Regions from separate parts of the Streptomyces sp. GSL17-111 genome, predicted to be linked through region 1. Evidence: riboswitches for the same ligand, from Rfam matches in the RefSeq annotation. Region 1 holds a riboswitch; each other region holds the start of a gene.
What was found. Region 1 has a riboswitch for cyclic di-AMP ahead of V6D49_RS15385 (LysM peptidoglycan-binding domain-containing protein). Riboswitches for the same ligand answer to the same signal wherever they lie in the genome.

Region 1 (5,914 bases):
CCCCACGTCGGGTTCGGCTGGGTCGCGGCCAGCTCCACCTTGGCGTCCTGCTCGACCGACTTCACGTGCGGGTCGGCGGCGAGCCTCTTCGCCTCCGACTCGGTCATGTCGAGGACGAAGCCGTTGAGGGCCTCCTCGTAGACGAGTTCGATGTCGGCACCGTACTTCTTGGCGATGCCCTTGCCCGCCTTGGTCTCGGCGTCCGGCGCACCGTCCTCGAGCGTGACGATGTACTGGTCCTTGATCGCGCCCGGGGCACCGGCGCCCAGGATGGTGCCGGTGGGCTCGTCAGCGGCGACCGCGGGGTACGCGGCGCCCACGCTGAGGGCGACGGCCGTCGCGGAGGTCACCGCGACCACCGACCATCTGCGCTTGGGGGAACGCATCACTGCCATTGAGAGGTCCTGTCTCGTTGGTGGTGAATCACATGGGGGGTTGTTCAGCGGGGACATGACATTCCCTGCTGACGACGAACCCTGTACCGCCGTACGGGAATTGCGCAAGGGGGCTGCGTGGGATTTCTGGATTGCGCCACGGCGCGCACCGAATCGGACAGCGGATACGGAAGCAGGCGGAGCTGAATGGGCGGAACACGCGCCGTGGAAGCCCCGCGCGCGAATGGGGCGACCGAGCCCCGTGGGGGGTTGAACGGACGCATACGCAGGCGTCCGAACCGGGGCTCGGCCGAGGCACCGACACGCCGCGGCGCCGGGCAAACAGCCGACGGCTACGGGGACAATCCCGAGCGGCCGGCCGGCGTCGGAAACGTATCGCGGGATTCCGCGGAATCCCATCCGGGCGCCCGTACTACGGATACCTAGAAAACCGTGCGAAATGTCCGTGGCCCGCACACGGGGGCGGCGCGGGGACCCGGACGAAACCCGCCTCACGTGCGACGGTGGCAACACCCGTGCCGGAGACGGGAGACGGCGCGACAGGCCGAGCCGTCGCGTCGACGCCCAGCGCGTCGGACGTGCCGGTGGCGCAGGCGTCGTCTCCACGCGCCGCTCCGCCTGCCGCACGCGCTCCCCCGGCGGCGCAAAGCGTTCCCCACGCCCGGGCGCGTGGTGTCCGTAGGTCGCAACACCCGTACGTGCGGCGGGGGTTGGGACCGTCCGCCGCCGGGATCAGGCCGAGCGGAGGAGGTCCAGGCGGCGCAGGATGACGCCCTCGCGCAGCGCCCAGGGGCAGATCTCCACCCGCTCGGTGCCGAAGAGGTCCATGGCGGCCTCCGCGACGAGCGCCCCGGCGAGGAGCTGGCGCGCCCGGCCCTCCGAGACGCCGGGCAGCTCGGCCCGCCGGGCCGCCGTCATCGTCGCCAGCCGGGGCACCCACTCCTCCAGGGACGTGCGGCTCAGCTCGCGCTGCACGTACAGCCCCTCCGCCGAGCGGGCCGCGCCGCCGAGCCGGGCGAGCTGCTTGAACGTCTTCGACGTCGCGACGACGTGGTCGGGCGCGCCCAGCCGACTGAACGTGCCGACGACGCGGGCGATCTCCGCACGGACGTGCCGGCGCAGGGCCCGGACGTCGTCCGGGTCCGGCGGGTCGCCCGGCAGCCAGGCGGCGGTGAGCCGCCCGGCACCCAGCGGCAGGGAGACGGCGGCGTCGGCCTCCTCGTCGTGACCGCAGGCGATCTCCAGGGAACCGCCGCCGATGTCGAGGACCAGCAGCCGTCCCGAGGACCAGCCGAACCAGCGGCGCGCGGCAAGGAACGTCAGCCGGGCCTCGTCGGGGCCGGACAGGACGCGCAGGTGGACACCGGTCTCGTCGGCGACGCGGGCCAGCACCTCGCCGTCGTTCGACGCCTCGCGGACGGCGGAGGTGGCGAAGGGCAGCAGGTCCTCCACTCCCATGTCCTCGGCGACCTGGAGCGCCTCGCGGACGGTCGCGACCAGCCGGTCCACGCCCGCGCGGGTGATCGCGCCCTCCGCGTCGAGCAGCTCCGCCAGCTTCAGTTCCGCCTTGTGGGAGTACGCCGGCAGCGGTCGGGCACCCCCGTGCGCGTCCACCACCAGGAGGTGAACGGTATTCGAACCCACATCGAGGACACCGAGTCTCATGGGGGAGAACGCTAACGCGCCGCACGCGTCGTCGTGGCGGGTGGCCCGTACGCTGGGGGCGTGGGCAAGACGAACGCGAAGAAGTCGGGCAAAAGCCGGAGCGCCGACCGGAACATCGGCGGGGAGCGGCGGCGGGCCGCGGGCGAGGAGGTCGACCTCGACCACGCACGGGCCTGGGTGGAGTTCCCCGACCCGGCCGACGAGGAGCAGGTCTTCCGCTGCGACCTGACGTGGCTCACCTCACGCTGGTCGTGCGTCTTCGGCGCGGGCTGCCAGGGCATCCGGGCGGGCCGGGCCGCCGACGGCTGCTGCACGCTGGGGGCGCACTTCTCCGACGAGGACGACGAGCGCCGCGTCGCCGAGCACGTCGCGCGGCTGACACCGCAGACGTGGCAGTTCCACGACGAGGGAGCCCGCGCCGGCTGGACGGAGACCGACGAGGACGGCGAGCGCAAGACGCGACGCCACGGCGGCGCGTGCATCTTCAACAACCGGCCGGACTTCGCGGGCGGCGCCGGATGCGCCCTGCACCTGCTGGCGCTGCGCGAGGACCGCGAGCCGCTGGAGACCAAGCCGGACGTGTGCTGGCAGCTGCCGATCCGGCGGACGTACGCGTGGATCGAGCTGCCCGACGGCGAGCAGCGGCTCCAGGTCTCCATCGGGGAGTACGACCGGCGGGGCTGGGGCTCGGGCGGCCACGACCTGCACTGGTGGTGCACCGGCGCTCCGGCGGCGCACGGCGGCTCGGACCCGGTGTACGTCTCCTACCGCGCCGAGCTGACGGAGCTGATGGGGAAGGCCGGGTACGACCGTCTCGTGGAGCTGTGCGAGGCGCGGCTGGCGGCGTCCCTGCCCCTGGCACCCCACCCGGCCGACCCGGCACGGGCCACCGAAAAGCCCCATATGTCCGAATAGCTCGGTTCGCTGGGAATTCCGCGCCTTTAGGAATGGCCGTGGCGAGGGTCACACAAAAAGTGGCATTGACCGTGCAACCGCGTGGCCGACGTCATGCACCGCCGAACAAGTCCCCCAGCAAAGCGGGTATTTGCCCGGCGCCCGGCGTCGAGGAATTCACGCTCGGAGAATAGCCAAACGCGTTCCGTGGCGGAATTCCCCATGATCGTCACTTGGGCGCTAAATGTCGGTATCCCCGCGCCTTGTCCGCGGTCGGCGGCCCGTGTTTATGTGTCTCCGCTCCCGACCACCTGGCGGGGGCCCCACCCGCGGCACGCCGAATCCCGCTGCCCGTGGAGGGGAAAATGACTGCACGTCACCGCAGCGGGAGCGGGGGAACCAGGTAAGTGCCGTGCCGCGGATTTCCGTGGCCGGCTTGGGGTGAAGCCATGTCCGCAGCGCGGTTCCTCGCGGTTCAGCGCGAACGGAACCGCGACGGAACCGCAAGGAACCGCCGCGAACATGGCCGGGCAGCTCTCGTCCGAATCCGACAGCTCACCTCGCAGGCGTAGGAGAGGACGCATACCTATGTCTCGTGGCCGTCACCGCCGCTCCCGCACCCCGCTCAACTCCCGCAGCCTGTCCCGGCTGTCCCTCGCGCTGACCGTCGGCACCGCCGGCGTCGCCGTGCCGCTCGTCGCGGCCGGCAGCGCGCAGGCCGCCCCCACCCCCGCCGCCGCCCCGGCCGTCGTGGAGCAGGCCGCCCCCGCCGCCGCCCCGCAGACGAAGGCCGGGACCTACACCGTCACCGCAGGCGACACCCTGCACGGCATCGCCACCGCCGAGGACGTCGAGGGCGGCTGGGAAGCCCTCTACGAGACCAACGAGGAGACCATCGGCGACGACCCGGACCTGATCGTCCCGGGCCAGGAGCTGTCCCTCGCCGCGCAGGCCGACGAGCGCGGCTCCGCCGACCGGGCCGACCGCACCGCCGAGCGGGCCGCCGTCACCACGCAGGCCTACCCGGACAACCTGGACGGCTGGATCCGCGAGGCCATGTCCATCATGAAGGCCCACGGCATCCCGGGCAGCTACGACAGCATCCACCGCAACATCCTGCGGGAGTCGAGCGGCAACCCGAACGCCATCAACAACTGGGACATCAACGCCCAGAACGGCACGCCGTCCATCGGGCTGCTCCAGGTCATCAAGCCGACCTTCGACGCCTACCACGTCGCGGGCACCCCGCACGACCAGTACGACCCCGTCGCGAACATCGTGGCCGCCTGCAACTACGCGGCCGACCGCTACGGCTCGATCGACAACGTCTTCGGCCCGTACTGAGCCGACGGCGCACCCGCCACACGCGAACGGCCGCCGGTCACCGCACAGCGGTGGTCGGCGGCCGTCGTGCGTGGCGGTGAGGCGTCCCGGGCGTCACGGAGGCGGCTCCGACGGGCCCGGCTCGGTGGACGGGTCCCCGGAGGGCGGCGGGTCCGACGGCTCCGGGTCCTCGGGCGGCTCCGACGGGCCCGGGTCGGGCGACGCGCCCTGCCCCTCGACGGTCACCACGGCCCCCGCCGGGGCGAGGTGGATCTGCGCCGACCACGCGCCGACGGGCTCGGCGTCCCGGTCCACGGTCACCCGGACGGTCACCGACTCGCCGGGCGCCAGCGTGCCGGAGGTCCGGCTCAGCCGCAGCCACGCGGCGTCCGTCGAGGCGGACCACGTCACCGCCGAACCGCCCGAGGCCGTCAGGGTGATGAGGGTGGCCCCGCCCGAGGTGTCCGCGCGGACGGAGAGCCGACCGGGCGCCGGCGCCGTCGTCGCCCCGCCGTCGGAGCCGGCGGGGTCCGAGGCCGACGGCGTGGGTGAGGGCTCGGCGGGGCCGGGCGAGGCGTCGTCCTCGCCGGGCCTCCCGTCCTCCCCCGGCGACACCGCGACGCCCGCCCGCCCCGCGCGCTCGCCGGGCCCGGGGCCCGGGTCGCCGTGCGAGGTGCCGTCGTACGGGTGGTCGCGGACGCCGTCCTCCTCCAGCGCCTCGGCCGCCGTCACGGAGGCCTCCTCCCGTGCCTCGCCGGTCAGCGGCGCGCCCCGGTAGGCCGCCCACACCGCGAGGACCGGAGCGGCGATAACGGTGGCCACGACCGTCGTCGTGACCGCCCGGCTGCGCAGCCGCTCCCGGCGCGCGGACCGGTCCCGGTCGTCCACCGGGAAGCCCCGGCGGTCGAAGCGCGGGGTGTGCAGCATCCGGGCCCGCTGCGCGAGCAGCAGGGCGGCGTGCACGGACGGCCGTGGCGCGGACAGCAGCGGCAGCCGCCCGCCACCGGTCGGCGCGGTCCCGGGCCAGGGCCCGCCCGCCATGTACCGCTCGGAGGCCCGGCGGCAGCCGGGGCAGGCGTCCACGTGGCGGACGAGCTCGCGGCACAGCGCGGTGCCCAGGCGCAGCTCGCCCTGGCGGCTCTCGGCGGCGATCCCGGCGACGGCCGGGCAGCCCCCCGTGGCGACGACGCCGAGGGCCGCGCGGGTGCGTTCGACCTCGCAGGCTCCGCTGGACAGCAGCTCCCGCGTGACGTCCGGGGTGCGGGCCAGCACGGCGGCGACCTCGTGGACGGGCAACTGGTGCCGGATCGCGAGCTCCAGGGCCTCGCGCTGCTCGGGCACCGTCCCCGCCGCCTCCGGCCAGGCGAGCGCGGCCAGTTCGCGACGCCGCTGCCGGGCGGCGGGCGTCGTGAGCGGCGGCCCCTGGACGACCGGCACCCCCGCGCCCAGGCGGCGCAGGCAGGACCAGCGGACGAGGGCGTAGAGCCACGGCCGGTGCTGCGCCGGGTCGGTGGGGGCCCGGTCGCGCACGCGCTGGCGTTCGGCGACGGCCAGGGCGTCGCCGAGGGCCGCGACGGCGGCGTCGTGGTCGCACATGACGGACAGGCAGTAGGTGAACAGCCCGTCCAGGTAGGCGT
Region 2 (5,914 bases), 2.4 Mb from region 1:
ACGTCGTGCTTGGTGCGCTTGGCGTCCTGGTCGAAGACGGCGTCCACGGAGGCGGTGCGCGCGAGCAGCCCCGTGGAGGAGAGCAGCACGCGGCACGGGTCGTCTGCGACCTCCAGCGGGACGGTGGCCACGGGCGCACCGGCCGACTCCAGCAGGACGGTCCGCCGGGGGGTGCCGTACGTCTTCGCGACGGCGGCCAGCTCCGTGGAGACGAGCTTGCGCAGCTCGGCGTCGGACTCCAGGATGCGGGTCAGCTCCTCGATCTCCTGCCCCAGCCGGTCCCGCTCGCTCTCCAGCTCCAGCCGGTCGAAGCGGGTGAGGCGGCGCAGCGGCGTGTCGAGGATGTACTGGGTCTGGACGTCCGAGAGGCCGAAGCGCGCGATCAGCCCCTCCTTGGCCTGCGCCGCGTTGTCACTCGACCGGATGATGCCGATGACCTCGTCGATGTCGACGAGCGCGACGAGCAGACCCTCCACGAGGTGCAGCCGGTCCTGCCGCTTGCCGCGCCGGAAGGCGCTGCGCCGCCGTACGACCTCGAACCGGTGGTCGACGTAGACCTCCAGCAGCTCCTTCAGCCCGAGCGTGAGCGGCTGGCCGTCCACCAGGGCCACGTTGTTGATGCCGAAGGACTCCTCCATCGGCGTCAGCTTGTAGAGCTGCTCCAGGACGGCCTCGGGGTGGAAGCCGTTCTTGATCTCGATGACGAGCCGCAGCCCGTGCTGGCGGTCGGTGAGGTCCTTGACGTCGGCGATGCCCTGCAGCCGCTTGGCGTTGACCAGGTCCTTGATCTTGGAGATGACCTTCTCCGGGCCGACGGTGAAGGGCAGTTCCGTGACGATCAGGCCCTTGCGCCGTGCCGTGACCTGCTCCACCTCGGCGGTGGCCCGGATGCGGAAGGTGCCGCGGCCCTTGGCGTAGGCGTCCTTGACGCCGTCGAGCCCCACGATCCGTCCACCCGTGGGCAGATCGGGACCGGGCACGTACCGCATCAGGGTCTCCAGGTCCGCGCCCGGATGCTTGATGAGGTGCCGCGCCGCCGCGATGATCTCGCTCAGGTTGTGCGGCGGCATGTTGGTGGCCATGCCCACCGCGATGCCGGACGCCCCGTTGACCAGGAGGTTCGGGTAGGCGGCCGGCAGGGCGACCGGCTCCTGTTCGCTTCCGTCGTAGTTGGGGGCGAAGTCGACGGTCTCCTCGTCGATCGACTCGGTCATCAGACCGGCGGCCGAGGCGCTGCGGCACTCGGTGTACCGCATGGCGGCGGGCGGGTCGTCGTTGCCGAGCGAGCCGAAGTTCCCGTGGCCGTCCACCAGGGGCAGGCGCATGGAGAACGGCTGCGCCATGCGCACGAGCGCGTCGTAGATGGCGGAGTCCCCGTGTGGGTGGAGCTTGCCCATCACCTCACCCACCACGCGCGCGCACTTGACGTACGAGCGCTCCGGGCGGAGCCCCATCTCGTGCATCTGGTAGAGGATGCGCCGGTGAACCGGCTTCAGCCCGTCCCGCGCGTCGGGAAGGGCGCGCGAGTAGATCACCGAGTAGGCGTACTCCAGGAAGGAGCCCTGCATCTCGTCGACGACGTCGATGTCGAGGATGCGCTCCTCGAAATCCTCCGGCGGCGGGGTCTTCGTGCTGCGGCGGGCCATCGCGGCTGCTGCTCCTTCGCAAAACGTACGGTCGCGCCGCCGCGTACGGGCTGGTACGGCCGGGCGCTGAAGCGGATGTGCTGGCACTGACGCGGACCATTGTGGACCCCGGCGCCGACAGGGCGCCGTCCACCCCGCCCGGCAGGGAACTTCACATGGGCCCGCCACGCTTGCATAGAGTGACAGGACTGAGCGGGCCGACCACCCCGGCCAGCCCGGCCGCTCCGCCGGGCGAGGACCGACCGGCGGCACCCGACGACCGTCCGCCGGCCCGCAGACGTCCACCAGCCGCCGTATCGAAGGGACACTTCGCGCATGGGTCACACGGCCACGCCCCCTCCCCCCCAGGGAGTGCTCACAGCAACCGAACACCGGCTTGCGAACGGCCTGCGGGTGGTGCTCTCCGAGGACCACCTGACCCCCGTCGCCGCCGTCTGCCTCTGGTACGACGTCGGTTCCCGGCACGAGGTGAAGGGCCGCACCGGTCTCGCCCACCTCTTCGAGCACCTGATGTTCCAGGGGTCGGCGCAGGTTCCGGGCAACGGGCACTTCGAACTCGTCCAGGGCGTCGGCGGTTCGCTGAACGGCACGACCAGCTTCGAGCGCACCAACTACTTCGAGACCATGCCCGCCCACCAGCTGGAGCTGGCGCTGTGGCTGGAGGCGGACCGCATGGGTTCGCTGCTCGCCGCCCTGGACGAGGAGTCCATGGAGAACCAGCGTGACGTCGTCAAGAACGAACGGCGCCAGCGCTACGACAACGTCCCCTACGGCACGGCCTTCGAGACGCTGGTCGCCATGGCCTACCCCGAGGGCCACCCGTACCACCACACGCCGATCGGCTCCATGGCCGACCTCGACGCCGCCTCGCTGGAGGACGCCCGGCAGTTCTTCCGCACGTACTACGCGCCCAACAACGCCGTGCTGTCCGTCGTCGGCGACATCGATCCCGAGCAGACGCTCGCCTGGATCGAGAAGTACTTCGGCTCGATCCCCGGGCACGACGGCAAACAGCCGCCGCGCGACGGCACGTTGCCCGACGTCATGGGGGAGGAGCCGCGGCGCACGATGCACGAGGACGTGCCCTCCCGCGCCCTGCTCCACGCCTACCGGCTGCCGCACGACGGCACCCGTGAGGCGGACGCCGCCGACCTGGCCTTGACGGCGCTCGGCGGCGGTGAGTCCTCCCGGCTGTACAACCGGCTGGTGCGCAGGGACCGCTCGGCGGTCACGGCGGGCTTCGGCATGCTGCGGCTCGCCGGGGCGCCCTCGCTCGGCTGGCTCGACATCAAGGCGTCGGGGGAGGCGACGGTCGCCGAGATCGAGGCGGCCGTCGACGAGGAGCTGGCACGCTTCGCCGCCGAGGGGCCGAGCCCGGAGGAGCTGGAGCGCGCGCAGGCCCAGCTGGAGCGGGAGTGGCTGGACCGGCTGGCCACCGTCAGCGGGCGCGCGGACGAGCTGTGCCGGTACGCCGTCCTCTTCGGTGACCCGCAGCTCGCCCTCACGGCCGTCCAGCGGGTGCTGGAGGTCACGCCGGAGGAGGTGCGGGCGGTCGCCGCCGCGCGTCTGGGGCGCGACAACCGGGCCGTCCTCGTCTACGAGCCGACGTCCGGGGCGGAGCGGGGCGAAGAGGACGCCACCGAGGTCATCTCCGACGACGCAGCCGACGTGCACCACACCGCGCAGGAAGGGGCCGAGCAGTGAGCGACGCCACCCCCACCATGGAGTTCCACCCGCAGCCGGCCGGCGGCAGCGCGAAGCCGTGGGCCTTCCCGGCCCCCGAGCGCGCCACCCTGCCCAACGGGCTGACGGTGCTGCACTGCCACCGTCCCGGCCAGCAGGTCGTGGCCGTCGAGGTGAACCTCGTCGCCCCCCTGGACGCCGAGCCGCAGGGCCTGGAGGGCGTCTCGACGATCATGGCCCGCGCCCTGAGCGAGGGCACGGACAAGCACTCGGCCGAGGAGTTCGCGGCCGAGCTGGAGCGCTGCGGTGCCACGCTCGACGCGTTCGCCGACCACCCGGGTGTGCGCGTCTCCCTGGAGGTGCCCGTCTCCCGGCTGGCCAAGGGGCTCGGCCTGCTGGCGGACGCCCTGCGCGCTCCGGCGTTCCCCGACGGCGAGGTGTCGCGGCTGGTGGCCAACCGGCTCGACGAGATCCCGCACGAGCTGGCGAACCCGGCCCGTCGCGCCGCGATCGCCATGTCCGGGGAGCTGTTCCCGGACACCTCGCGGATGTCCCGGCCGCGCCAGGGCACCGAGGAGTCCGTCCGGCGTATCGACGCGGCGGCCGTGCGGGCGTTCTACGAGGCGCACGTGCGTCCTGCCGCGGCCACGGTCGTCGTGGTCGGCGATCTCACCGGGGTCGACCTCGCCGGGGCGCTGACCGAGACACTCGGCGCGTGGACGGGCGCGTCCGCGCAGCCGCGGCCCGTGCCGCCGGTCACCGCGGACGACACCGGCCGCGTGGTCATCGTGGACCGCCCCGGGGCGGTCCAGACGCAGCTGCTCATCGGCCGTACCGGCGCCGACCGGCACGACGCCGTGTGGCCCGCCCAGGTCCTCGGCGTCTACTGCCTCGGCGGCACGCTCACCTCCCGCCTCGACCGGGTCCTGCGCGAGGAGAAGGGCTACACCTACGGCGTCCGGGCCTACAGCCAGGTGCTGCGGTCGACGCCCGACGGCAACGGAACGGCCATGCTCGCGATCAGCGGTTCGGTGGCCACCGACGTCACCGGCCCCGCCCTCGCGGACCTGTGGCACGTCCTGCGGACGCTGGCGGCCGAGGGGCTGACCGACGACGAGCGGGACACCGCCGTGCAGAACCTGGTGGGTGTCGCCCCGCTGCGCTACGAGACGGCGGCGGCGGTCGCGGGAACCCTTGCCGACCAGGTGGAGCAGTTCCTCCCCGACGACTTCCAGGCGCGGCTCTACGAGCGGCTGGCCGAGACGGGCACCGTCGAGGCCACGGCGGCGGCGGTGGCGGCCTTCCCCGTCGACCGTCTGGTGACCGTTCTCGTCGGGGACGCCGAGCAGATCGAGGCCCCCGTGCGCGAGCTGAACATCGGGGAGGTCACCGTCGTGCGCGGCGACTGAGCGGTCGCACGGCATTTTTCGGTCACTCTCCGTGCACCCACTGTGCGGCCCCCGGACGCTCCAGGCGGACGGGGGCCGCAGCGTGTTCCCGGGCTCCCAGTGGCCCGCGTCACCCTTCTGACCTGCGAATGTGGCATGTGCGACAAAGTGGCCGATTTTCTTGGCCCGGGCGGGATGTCCGGTTTAGCGTCGTTCGCGTTGCCCGTCTGAAGCGACCACGCCCTGTGGCCGACGTGCAGCGATCGCCGAGTCCCCGCGAGGGGAGCCGGGGACCCACATGTCCTCTGGGGTGAATCGGGCCTGCGCCCGTAGGAGACCTTCCTGCTCCGAACCCGTCAGCTAACCCGGTAGGCGAGAAGGAAGGAAAGGATCACTACCTTCATGGCGTTCAACCGTGCCACCGGCAAGCTGAACCGTCCTGCCCGCGCCGTCCGTCTGGGCACCGCGGTCGCCGCCGTCGCCGTAGGCGTCGCCGGAACCCTCGCCGCGCCCGCCGCGGCGGCCGAGCACCAGAACACCTTCAGTGAGGCCCTCGCGCTGAGCCCGTCCATCGCGGGTCACGTGGCCGACCAGGCCGCCGCGCAGAAGAGCGCCGCGGCCGAGCAGGCCGAGGCGAAGAAGGCCGAGGCGAAGAAGGCGGCCGAGAAGAAGGCCGCTGAGAAGAAGGCCGCTGAGAAGAAGGCGGCGGAGAAGAAGGCCGCCGCCGAGCGCGACGACGCCAAGCGCGCCGACCGGTCCGCGGCCCGTCCCGCCTACGTGGCGCCCGTCAAGGGCGGCGACGTGACCACGCCCTACAAGAGCGGTGGTCAGATGTGGTCGTCCGGCAAGCACAGCGGCATCGACTTCGCCGCCGCCACCGGCACCCCGGTGAACTCCGTCGCCGCCGGCACCGTCGTCACCGCCGGTTGGGGTGGCGCCTACGGCAACAACATCGTCGTCAAGCACAACGACGGGACGTTCACCCAGTACGGTCACCTCTCCGCCATCGGTGTCAGCGTGGGCCAGAGCGTCTCCGCCGGTGCCGAGATAGGCAAGGTCGGCTCGACCGGTAACTCCACCGGCCCGCACCTGCACTTCGAGGCCCGCTCGACCGCCGCCTACGGCTCGGACATGGACCCGGTGAACTACCTCCGGGGCAAGGGCGTGCCCCTCTCCTGACGCGGCGCCCCCGCTCAG
Region 3 (5,914 bases), 1.0 Mb from region 1:
TCTCCCGGGGCCTGCTCGGCTCGGTTGACGGAGCACCCTTCGTCGCCTCGCCGCTGCTGAAGCAGCGCTTCGACCTGGCCAGCGGACGCTGCCTGGACGACGAGACCGTCACGGTGCCCGCGTACGCGACGCGCGTGCGGTGACCCCCGACCGGCGCCGCCCCGCCCTGTCCGTCGGGCGGCGCCCCACCTTCCGGGCCCGGCCCGGCCGCCTCGCGCGTGCCGCGCCGGGCCCGGCCGCATGGAAGGCTGGCGGGGTGACGACGACAACGAACACCGCCCCCCTCCTGTACGGCTGCATGGGTCTGGGCGGCGCCTGGGACGCGGCCGGGTACGAGGCGGCGGACGTCGCCGAGGCCGAGGCGGCCGTGGAGGCCGCCCTCGACAGCGGGATCACGACGTTCGACCACGCCGACATCTACGGGCGGGGGAAGGCCGAGGCCGTCTTCGGCGAGGTCCTCTCCCGCACGCCGGGGCTGCGCGAGCGGATCACCCTCCAGACCAAGTGCGGCATCCGGCTCGCCGACGGCGAGCGCCCCGGCGTCTACGACCTGCGCGGCGGCAGCATCACGCGGCGGGTGGAGGAGAGCCTCACCCGGCTCCGGACGGACGCGCTCGACGTGCTGCTCCTGCACCGGCCCGACCCCCTCGCCGATCCGGACGGGATCGCCGAGGCCCTGACGTCCCTGCACCGGCAGGGCCTCGTCCGCCGCTTCGGCGTCTCCAACATGAGCGCGGCACAGATCGCCCTCCTCCAGTCGCGGACGGACGTACCGCTGGAGGTGAACCAGCTGGAGATGAGCCTCCACCGGCGCGACTGGCTGGAGGCGGGCGTCCTCGTCAACACGCCCGAGGCCACCGGGAACGGCTTCCCCCACGGCACGGTGGAGCACTGCCAGGCCGCCGGAATACGGCTCCAGGCGTGGGGGGCGCTCGCCCAGGGCCGCTACACCGGACGTCAGGGGACGGACGCCGAGCGGGCGACGGCGGAGCTGGTGGCGGAGCTGGCCGAGGTGAAGGGCACGACGCCCGAGACCGTGGTGCTGTGGTGGCTCCAGCGCCACCCGGCGGGCGTGGCACCGATCGTCGGCAGCGTACGGCCGGAGCGCATCCGTGCCTGCGCGGACGCCGCGCTCCGGCATCCGGCCCTCAGCCACGAGGAGTGGTACGCGCTCTGGTTGACGGCCCGCGGTGTCCCCCTGCCGTGAGGGCCCCACCGCGACAGCCCGCCAGCACCGCCAGCGCGAACTCCCCCCCGGACCACCAATAAGCCTCACAAGAGACACAAACGGACATTACGACCAGGCTCGCCTGATGCACCATCAGAACAAGAGCGCCGGGATTGGACCGATATAAAGAGGCGACCGACGGGCAGGTGACCGGACTCACAGCACCCCGGACCGTGTGCGATCGCACCGCCGGCCCCGTTGTCACCGCCTCGCCAATTTCCCTGCTGACCAGGGATTTTCGGACATACGGAAAGATCCGCCCTCTTACGCTCGGAATCAGCCCCGGTGCGCACCGTGCCGAAGGCCCGTCCCGGTGGTCTCGTCACCGGGCCCAGCCGCTTGTCTGGTGCAAAGCGTTGTGTTTACGGTTCCTCCGCACCGCATCGGATGCGGTGCCCTACCGCCGGGACGCCGAATCCTGCCGCCCGGCCGGGGGAATTCCTGAAAGACCAGGGCGGCAGGAGCGGGGGAACCAGGTAAGCGCCGTGCCGTGTATCCGTACCGGTACGGCTAGGGGTGAAGCCACGACCCGACGCGTTTCGGCGCGAGGGGAGTGGCCGGGCTTCTCCGGTCCGAATCCGACAGCTCACCTCGTAGGCGTAGGAGAGGAACACACCTATGTCCCGTGGTCGTCACCGCCGTCCGCGCAAAGCCCTGATAACCCGTCACGTCGCCCGTGCTTCCCTCATCGCCACCGCCGGTGGCGTGGCCGTGCCCCTCGCCGCGGGCTCCGCGAGCGCCGCCGACGTCTCCGTGTGGGACAAGGTCGCCCAGTGCGAGAGCACCGGCGACTGGTCGATCAACACCGGTAACGGCTTCTACGGCGGCCTGCAGTTCCAGCAGTCCTCCTGGGAGGCTGCGGGCGGCACGCAGTACGCCCCGCGCGCCGACCTCGCCACCAAGGACCAGCAGATCGCCGCCGCCGAGCGCCTGCTGGAGATGCAGGGCCCGGGCGCCTGGCCCGTCTGCGGCCCCCGTGCCGGTCTGGCCAAGAACGGCCCCGCCCCGCAGATCGACCCGGCCGGGGACACCGCCGAGCCGAAGGCCGAGAAGACCGAGAAGGCCGACAAGAAGGCGGAGCCCAAGCCCGAGCCCAAGGCCGAGAAGCCCGCCCCGAAGGCCGAGAAGGCCCCCGAGCCCACGAAGGCCGACAAGGCCGACAAGGCCGACAAGGCCGACAAGGCCGACAAGAAGGCCGCGACCGCCGAGGACTACACCGTCGTCAGCGGTGACACCCTCTACGGCATCGCGACGGTCCACGCGGTGGACGGCGGCTGGAAGGCCGTCTACAAGACCAACCAGGGCGTCGTCGGCTCCGACCCGGACCTGATCTTCCCCGGACAGCGCCTGAGCCTGGACGTGACCGAGGCGGCGGCTCCGCAGCAGGACGAGGGAGCCAAGGCCGAGCCCAAGCCGGAGCCGAAGCCCGAGAAGCCCGCGAAGAAGGCGGAGCCCAAGCCGGAGCCCAAGCCCGAGCCCAAGGCTGAGCCCAAGGTGGAGAAGCCCGCTCCGGAGCCGGCCAAGGAGGCCAGCAAGCCCGAGCCGAAGGCCGAGAAGCCGGCCGAGCAGGCGGCTCCGGCGAGCGGCTGGGTCCGCCCGGTCGACGCCTCGCCGAGCACGCCGTACCGCGCCACCGGCTCGTCCTGGTCCAGCGGTTACCACACCGGCGTGGACTTCTCCGCTCCGTCCGGCTCCACCGTGCGCTCGGTCGGCGCGGGCACCGTGGTCTCCGCTGGCTGGGGCGGCTCGTACGGCAACCAGGTCGTCATCAAGCACGCGGACGGCCGCTACAGCCAGTACGCCCACCTGTCCTCGCTCTCCGTCTCCACGGGCCAGAGCGTGACCGGCGGGCAGCAGATCGGGCTGGTCGGTTCCACCGGCAACAGCACCGGCCCGCACCTGCACTTCGAGATCCGCACCGGGGCCGGCTACGGGTCGGACATCGACCCGCTGGCGTACCTGCGGGCTCAGGGCGTCAGCATCTGATTCCCAGCCCCACGGTTCTCCCCTGACCCGAACCGGTCGCGCCCATCACCGGCGCGACCGGTTCGGGTCGTTCACGCGGCGGTGGCGAGCCGTTGCGGCGACCGTCGCGAAGGCGCCATGCGGCGCTCCTAGGGTCCTGCGGGCTGGACCCCGGCGCCGCCTGGGCGACGGGGCCGAGACGACTCCGGTGAGGTATCCGTGGAACGTCGCTCCTTCCTGCGCGGCACCGTGGTGAGCGGTTCGGCCGTCGCCTTCGGTTTCACCCTCATGCGCGGCGCCGCCTACGCGGACCCGGCCCAGCCGGGACCGAGCCCCTACGGTCCGCTCAACTCCCCCGACGCGAACGGCATCCGGCTTCCCGACGGGTTCGGCAGCCGCGTCGTCGCCCGCTCCGGCCAGACCGTGAGCGGCACCTCCTACGTCTGGCACAGGGCACCCGACGGCGGGGCGTGCTTCCCCTCCGGCAGCGGCTGGATCTATGTCTCCAACTCGGAGATCAACCCGGGCGGCGGAGCGAGCGCCCTCCGGTTCAACTCCTCCGGGTCGATCACGGGGGCCTACCGCATCCTCTCCGGCACCCGGCAGAACTGCGCGGGCGGGGCCATGCCGTGGGGCACGTGGCTGTCCTGCGAGGAGGTCGACCGCGGGTACGTCTACGAGACCGACCCCTACGGCACGCACGGCGCGGTGCGGCGCGCCGCGATGGGACGGTTCAAGCACGAGGCCGCGGCGGCCGACCCGCAGCGCGAGGTGGTCTACCTCACCGAGGACGTCAGCAACGGCTGCTTCTACCGTTTCGTACCCGACACGTGGGGCGACCTGTCCTCCGGCCGGCTCCAGGTGCTGACGGCGGGTTCCGGCACCGCCGGGTCCTTCGGCTGGGCGGACGTGCCCGACCCGAGCGGCTCCACCGCCACGCGCCACCAGGTCTCGGCCGCCAAGCACTTCAACGGCGGCGAGGGCTGCCACTACGCGGACGGCGTCGTCTGGTTCACGACCAAGGGCGACGGCCGGGTGTGGCGGCTGAACCTGGCGGCGAGCACGTACGAGCTGGCCTACGACGACTCACTCGTCGGCGGGAGCGCTCCGCTGACCGGGGTCGACAACATCACCGGCGCGTCCTCCGGTGACCTGTTCGTCGCCGAGGACGGCGGCAACATGGAGATCTGCGTGATCACGCCGGACGAGGTCGTGGCGCCGTTCCTGCGGATCGACGGGCAGTCCGGCTCCGAGATCTGCGGACCGGCCTTCTCCCCCGACGGCACCCGGCTGTACTTCTCCAGCCAGCGCGGGGCGAGCGGCAGCTCGTCCGGTGGCATCACCTACGAGGTGACCGGCCCCTTCCGCAGCTGACGCAGCTGACGCAGCAGACCCGGCCGACGCGGCAGACCCCGCCGATCGACGGGCCCGGCGGAGAGAGGGGGCGGTGCGGCACCTCCGCACAGGTGCCGCACCGCCCCCTCCGTGGTGCCGGGGCCGCCGCGCGGTGAGGGTGCGCGGCGCGGCGGCCCCGGTGGTCCGGCCCCGGTCAGCGGCTGTCGCTGCCCGCGCTCTCGGCCGCCGCCCGGCCCGCCTCCAGGCGGGCGACGGGGATGCGGAACGGGGAGCAGGAGACGTAGTCCAGGCCCACCTCGTGGAAGAAGTGCACCGACTCCGGGTCGCCACCGTGCTCGCCGCAGACGCCGAGCTTGAGGTCGGGCCGGGTGGCCCGGCCGTCCGCCACGGCGTCCGAGACGAGCCTGCCGACGCCGTCCTTGTCGATCGTCTCGAACGGGGAGACGCCGAAGATGCCCTTCTCCAGGTAGGCCGTGAAGAAGCTGGCCTCCACGTCGTCGCGGCTGAAGCCCCACACCGTCTGGGTGAGGTCGTTGGTGCCGAAGGAGAAGAAGTCGGCCGACTCCGCGATCTGGCCGGCGGTCAGCGCGGCGCGGGGCAGCTCGATCATCGTGCCGAGCGTGAGCTTCAGCTCGACGCCGTGCTCGCGCTCGATCTCCTCGATGACGCGCTCGGCCTCGTCGCGGACGATCTCCAGCTCCTGGACCGTGCCGACCAGCGGGATCATGATCTCCGCGCGCGGGTCGCCCTTGGCGGCCTTCCGCTCGGCCGCGGCCTCGGCGATGGCCCGGACCTGCATGGTGAACAGGCCCGGGATGACGAGGCCGAGGCGGACGCCGCGCAGGCCCAGCATCGGGTTCTGCTCGTGCAGCCGGTGGACGGCCTGGAGGAGCCGCAGATCGTTCTCGTTGGCGTCCTTGCGGGCCTCGGCGAGCGCGACCCGTACGGACAGCTCGGTGATGTCGGGCAGGAACTCGTGCAGCGGCGGGTCGAGCAGCCGGACGGTGACGGGCAGTCCGTCCATCGCCTCGAAGAGCTCCTTGAAGTCGCCCTTCTGCAGCGGGAGCAGGGCGTCGAGCGCCTGGCTCCGCTCGGTGTCCGTGTCGGCGAGGATGAGCCGCTCGACCAGTTCGCGGCGCTCGCCGAGGAACATGTGCTCGGTGCGGCACAGCCCGATGCCCTGGGCACCGAACCGGCGGGCGCGGGCGGCGTCCTCGGCGTTGTCGGCGTTGGCCCGCACGCGCAGCCGGCGGACGCGGTCGGCGTAGGCCATGACCCGGTGCACGGCCTGGACGAGCTCGTCCGCGTCGTCCGCACCCGCGTGCATGCGCCCCTCGAAGTACTCGACCACGGGCGAGGGCACGA

Region 2: another riboswitch for cyclic di-AMP. It lies ahead of V6D49_RS04130 (M23 family metallopeptidase); the one in region 1 lies ahead of V6D49_RS15385 (LysM peptidoglycan-binding domain-containing protein).
Region 3: another riboswitch for cyclic di-AMP. It lies ahead of V6D49_RS19945 (transglycosylase family protein); the one in region 1 lies ahead of V6D49_RS15385 (LysM peptidoglycan-binding domain-containing protein).

The regions. Positions count from the first base shown of each region.
Region 1 covers NZ_JBAJNS010000001.1:3,434,798-3,440,711, reverse strand. Annotated here, with positions in the region: gene V6D49_RS15400 (S8 family peptidase) at 1-395, opposite strand, end outside; gene V6D49_RS15395 (Ppx/GppA phosphatase family protein) at 1,128-2,060, opposite strand; gene V6D49_RS15390 (hypothetical protein) at 2,175-2,975, shown strand; cyclic di-AMP (ydaO/yuaA leader) riboswitch at 3,319-3,538, shown strand; gene V6D49_RS15385 (LysM peptidoglycan-binding domain-containing protein) at 3,543-4,298, shown strand; gene V6D49_RS15380 (BACON domain-containing protein) at 4,392-5,914, opposite strand, start outside.
Region 2 covers NZ_JBAJNS010000001.1:988,665-994,578, reverse strand. Annotated here, with positions in the region: gene V6D49_RS04145 (DNA gyrase/topoisomerase IV subunit A) at 1-1,646, opposite strand, end outside; gene V6D49_RS04140 (M16 family metallopeptidase) at 1,962-3,350, shown strand; gene V6D49_RS04135 (M16 family metallopeptidase) at 3,368-4,738, shown strand; cyclic di-AMP (ydaO/yuaA leader) riboswitch at 4,972-5,107, shown strand; gene V6D49_RS04130 (M23 family metallopeptidase) at 5,120-5,896, shown strand.
Region 3 covers NZ_JBAJNS010000001.1:4,464,885-4,470,798, reverse strand. Annotated here, with positions in the region: gene nirD (nitrite reductase small subunit NirD) at 1-143, shown strand, start outside; gene V6D49_RS19950 (aldo/keto reductase) at 257-1,207, shown strand; cyclic di-AMP (ydaO/yuaA leader) riboswitch at 1,666-1,843, shown strand; gene V6D49_RS19945 (transglycosylase family protein) at 1,847-3,214, shown strand; gene V6D49_RS19940 (alkaline phosphatase PhoX) at 3,413-4,567, shown strand; gene ppdK (pyruvate, phosphate dikinase) at 4,743-5,914, opposite strand, start outside.